Regions from separate parts of the Paenibacillus sp. PDC88 genome, predicted to be linked through region 1. Evidence: riboswitches for the same ligand, from Rfam matches in the RefSeq annotation. Region 1 holds a riboswitch; the other holds the start of a gene.
What was found. Region 1 has a riboswitch for FMN ahead of ribD (bifunctional diaminohydroxyphosphoribosylaminopyrimidine deaminase/5-amino-6-(5-phosphoribosylamino)uracil reductase RibD). Riboswitches for the same ligand answer to the same signal wherever they lie in the genome.
Positions count from the first base shown of each region.

Region 1 (2,473 bases):
TAACCGTGCTAATGAAGCAACAGAAGAGACCGTCTCTATTGCGGGTAAGGCCTGCGAGAGCGGAGATATGCTGATATGGGATTTGGACCTTCCTCAGGTGGCTACAGGTGATCTCCTGGCTGTATCCTGCACAGGTGCATATAACTACTCCATGGCCAGCAATTACAACCGGATACGTCGCCCAGCCGTTGTCTTCGTGCAGAACGGTGAAAGTGATCTCGTTGTCCGCCGTGAAAGTCATGAAGATATCGTGCGTAACGATATTATCCCGGCAAGAATGAGCAAACAGACCATTAACAGCTAATATGTATATATCCACTCCCGGCAAGCTGTAATTTAGATCAACAGCAAGCACGGGAGTGTTTTTTAGTTCGAGTTGATCCGGTTCCTGTACAGCAGACCTCGAATCATTGCAAATTGAGATCAAAGTAGATACAATCAGATAGTGATGCATGAAATAAGGACAAGGCTTATGTATGGATCATGGCCTGCCTTAGAAAATAGTTGAAGGAAGTGACGCACATGAAAAAAGGTATTATCGAACTTGAAAATGGCGGAACCGTAGAAATCCAATTCCTGCCGGAAGAAGCACCAAATACAGTAGCAAACTTTGAAAAACTGGCTAACAGCGGTTTTTACAACGGCCTTAGCTTTCACCGTGTAATCCCTGGCTTCGTAGCTCAAGGCGGATGCCCGGTTGGCAACGGTACAGGCGGTCCTGGATACTCCATCGACTGTGAAACTGCAACAAACACAACGAAGCATGAAAAAGGTGTTCTCTCCATGGCACATGCCGGCAAAAACACAGGCGGAAGCCAATTCTTTATCGTGTATGAGCCGCAGCCGCATTTGGATGGAGTTCATACTGTATTTGGTAAAGTAATCAAAGGTATGGAATACATTGATGGCGTGAAGCAAGGCGACAAAATGAAGAGCGTATCTGTATTTGACGCTTAAGCTGAAGCCTCTCTAACGACATAGCAAGAGCAGATTAAAACATCCCGCATTCTATATGCGGGATGTTTTTTTATGCCAAGTATCTCGACGAGAAGTTATGTAACTGCATTCCACACAGGGAGAGCAAGTTTTTTAATCAAGTAAGCGTATTCTTATTATTGGGTGAGAGCTCAGCTGTTGATTTTTCAGTATAGGAGTGCTACTATTTTTCTATTACTAATGTTTCATAAGCTGTAATCCTTCGGGGCAGGGTGAAATTCCCTACCGGCGGTGATGACTTGTCTTCAAGTCTTAGTCCGTGACCCGTTAGCTGGAAGCTAGCGGTGGATCTGGTGCAACTCCAGAACCGACAGTATAGTCTGGATGAGAGAAGGAGAATAGGTACATAACAGACAACTCTATTGGTTGGCGTACCCAGCGGGACTTTTGCCTGTGCGTCCGTGATGATGCTCATGGTTTATTTGCCTTACCTTTGTTAGGTTTAAATTAAGGTAACGGTAGTGTTCTGCTGTATTTTCTATTGAACTCTCAAGCCCCTAGTCTGGCAGTTTAGCCGGATAGGGGCTTTTTTTGGTGAAATGTTTCTTAAATGTCTTTGCTGAAAAGAGGTAAGCATAATGGAAATGATGAATGATGAATTCTACATGTCGCTTGCTCTGGATATGGCGGAAAGAGCGCAGGGACAGACCGGCATTAATCCCGTTGTAGGCTGTGTCGTCGTGAAGGATGGACGAATGGTTGGTCTTGGAGCCCATTTGAAAAGGGGCACAGGCCATGCCGAGGTTCATGCCTTGAACATGGCAGGCAGTGAGGCGGAGGGAAGCACCGTCTATGTAACCCTGGAGCCCTGCAGCCACTATGGAAAGACACCGCCATGCAGCGAGAGGCTGATCAGCGAGAAGGTCAAAAGGGTGGTTGTCGCTTGCGAGGATCCTAACCCGCAGGTGGCAGGCAAGGGATTTGATATGCTTCGCAGGCACGGTATTGAAGTCAAAGTCGGTGTGCTTAGAGATCGGGCCAGACGGCTCAATGAGAAATTTATCAAGTATATTACAACGGGCCTGCCCTTTGTAACGCTCAAGACGGCTTCAACGTTAGACGGAAAGATCGCAACCAAGAGCGGAGACAGCAAATGGATTTCTAACGAGCAAGCGAGAGAACATATTCATATGCTCAGACATCGTCACCAAGGTATTATGGTCGGGGTAGAAACCGTCATCGCTGACAATCCCGAGTTAACGACCCGGTTATCTATAGATGGGATTAGTCCTATTCGAATCGTCGTCGATTCGAAGCTGAGAATCCCTATAGATACGAAGCTGGTTCGGGATGGAAATGCCAAAACCTTGATCCTGACGACAGATGAAGCAGAAGCTGAACGTGAGCAGGTTCTGGAAAGTTATGGTGTACAAGTGATCCGCTGCGGTCCGGGACCGAGGGTTGATCTACTAACAGCAATGAGCTTGTTAGGAGAAATGGAGATCGGTTCTATATTGCTTGAAGGCGGCGGAACTTT
Region 1 covers NZ_FNNT01000002.1:83,933-86,405, forward strand. The annotation lists gene lysA (diaminopimelate decarboxylase) at 1-304, shown strand, start outside; gene BLW49_RS06755 (peptidylprolyl isomerase) at 523-957, shown strand; FMN riboswitch at 1,191-1,336, shown strand; gene ribD (bifunctional diaminohydroxyphosphoribosylaminopyrimidine deaminase/5-amino-6-(5-phosphoribosylamino)uracil reductase RibD) at 1,575-2,473, shown strand, end outside.

Region 2 (2,473 bases), 370 kb from region 1:
AATGAGAACGGCCGGCAAATCTATGATTTGTCCCTGCGACAAATTAAAAGCACCGGATATAGCGGTGGGAAGATGTATGCCAAAGCCTTCCAGCAGCCCTTGTACATAGGCTGACCATCCGCTTGCTACCGATGCCGCAGCAACACCATACTCAAGTACCAGTGTCCAGCCCATTAACCAACCGACCACTTCACCGAATGCAGCATAGCTGTATGCATAGGCACTACCCGATACAGTAACTGTGGAAGCCAGTTCTGAGTAACACAACGCTGCCAGAATACAGGCGATGGCGGCAATAACGAAGGAGATCATTAGTGCGGGCCCAGCATGCTCTGCAGCGGCTTGTCCGGTAATGACGAAAATACCGGTACCAATAATAGCACCGACCCCAAGTGATATCAGATCCAGCGCCCCGAGTGTCTTCTTGAGGCCGGTTCCCTTGTTCAGGTCAAAATGCTTCTTGCGAAATAAATCCATAATGTCACTCCTAGATGAATGTTGCAACGCTTTAGTGCAATTAAGCACAAACAATTATTATGCGAAAGTTAGCACGGGTTGTCAACTTTCATCATTCAATTAGAATTATATGGCTAAAGCCTCGGTAACAGATTGCCCTGAACTTGAATTTTTATTATTAATTGACCAACCGGCGAAAAATAAGTGTTGCTACGATAGCGCTTTCTATATTATTATGTTTGAGTAGGTTACAACTAATTATTTACTTACGATTTTATATTATCTTAATAAATGAATAATGGATCTTCGGGGTAGGGTGAAATTCCCAATCGGCGGTGACGTTCTTGCAATGAAGAGCGAAGCCCGCGACTCGCTGCTCAAGCATTCCTTGCGCACGCGACTGACTTGGTGCAATTCCAAGGCCGACGGTTACAGTCCGGATGAGAGAAGATCATCGATTACATGCGGTTGTTATATTAATACGCATGTTTATTTGATCACCCCTGTTGATCGTGCATGGCTACATGTGCGTATTCACGGGGGTTTTTTACTATCTGAAGATACCATATTCAAATTCTCAATTACGAAGGAGTTTGGATTATGGAACACACGAACAAAAAAGCATTACCTGCAGCCGGCTCAACCGGCTTCTGGCTCGTCGCACTCGGGGCAGCACTGTGGGGCATCGGTCCCCTGTTCCGTATTCATCTGCTGGACTACATGACCTCGACACAAGTCGTCCTGATTGAGCATCTTCTTGTCTGTCTGGTTGCTGTACCGATTCTATGGGTCAATCGATCTGAACTGAAAAACCTGCGTTTAAAGCATGTATTCGCTCTGCTTGTCATCTCTTGGGGAGGTTCTGCACTGGCTACCGTTATTTTTACGATGGCTCTGTCCAGTGGTGATCTGAATGCGGTTGTGCTGCTGCAAAAAATGCAGCCGATTTTTGCCATCCTGCTCGCAAAGCTGATTCTTAAGGAGACGCTGCCCAAACGTTTCGGCTTCTTCTTCATCATTGCTATTGTAGGAACGTATTTGCTTACCTTTGGATTCACCATTCCTTTTGGAACGAATAGCGAATGGATTAAGTTGGGAAGCCTCTTATCCTTACTCGCCGCAGCTTTATGGGGTGGATCCACGGTGATGGGACGCCTGCTTCTTGGCCAGGCGCAATACAAGACGGTAACCTCCCTGCGATATGTACTCGCACTGCCTTTACTCCTCATCATGACCTGGCTGGAAGGAGCATCGATGAATCTTCCACAGGCAGGAGCGGATCTTGCAAGCATCGGAGTTAACTTGTTGGCACAGGCATTGCTTCCTGGACTGCTCAGTCTGCTGCTATATTATAAAGGCTTATCTTCGACCAAAGCATCGATGGCTACCCTTGCGGAGCTTAGCTTCCCGATGATGGGTGTGCTCGTGAACTGGATCGCTTTTGGACAGTTGGTAACTCCTGCTCAGCTCATTGGTTTTGTGCTGATCTGGACAACATTGTTTATATTTGCTCGTCAGCAGCAACAGAGCAGCCAGCAGCTGGTCTCGCGGACGACATGAGATGAAAGGATTAAGAAGGATGCATACTACTTCGGTTATGACTGAGTTTTCAATCATCGGCGAACTTTTCACTGCTGAGGATATAACAAGTCAACTAGAGATCGCACCCTCAGAGTTCTATACTAAGGGAGACAAAATAAAGAACCGCGACATCGTTCGGAAAGAATCCGCATGGTCGATCAGTACTGGATACGAGGAATCTCTGGATATAAATATGCAGTTGAATAAATTGATTTCTGTCCTAAAAAACAAAAAGAATGAATTGCTCGAATTAAAAAGATCACATGACTTATTTTATAAATTCTTTATCGTTATAAAAATTGAACAGAATCAGACACCCGCCATTTATTTAGATATTGATACGATCTCATTCGTGAATGACATTGGAGCTGAGCTGGATTTTGATCTCTATGTCTTTTAGATCTTAAAGAGTTATTGTAAAGTCGCTGTCCGTTTG
Region 2 covers NZ_FNNT01000002.1:458,447-460,919, reverse strand. The annotation lists gene BLW49_RS08730 (amino acid permease) at 1-477, opposite strand, end outside; FMN riboswitch at 755-912, shown strand; gene BLW49_RS08725 (DMT family transporter) at 1,057-2,016, shown strand; gene BLW49_RS08720 (DUF4279 domain-containing protein) at 2,036-2,437, shown strand.
Region 2: it holds a riboswitch for FMN, as region 1 does, so the genes downstream of both, BLW49_RS08725 (DMT family transporter) here and ribD (bifunctional diaminohydroxyphosphoribosylaminopyrimidine deaminase/5-amino-6-(5-phosphoribosylamino)uracil reductase RibD) in region 1, are expected to answer to the same signal.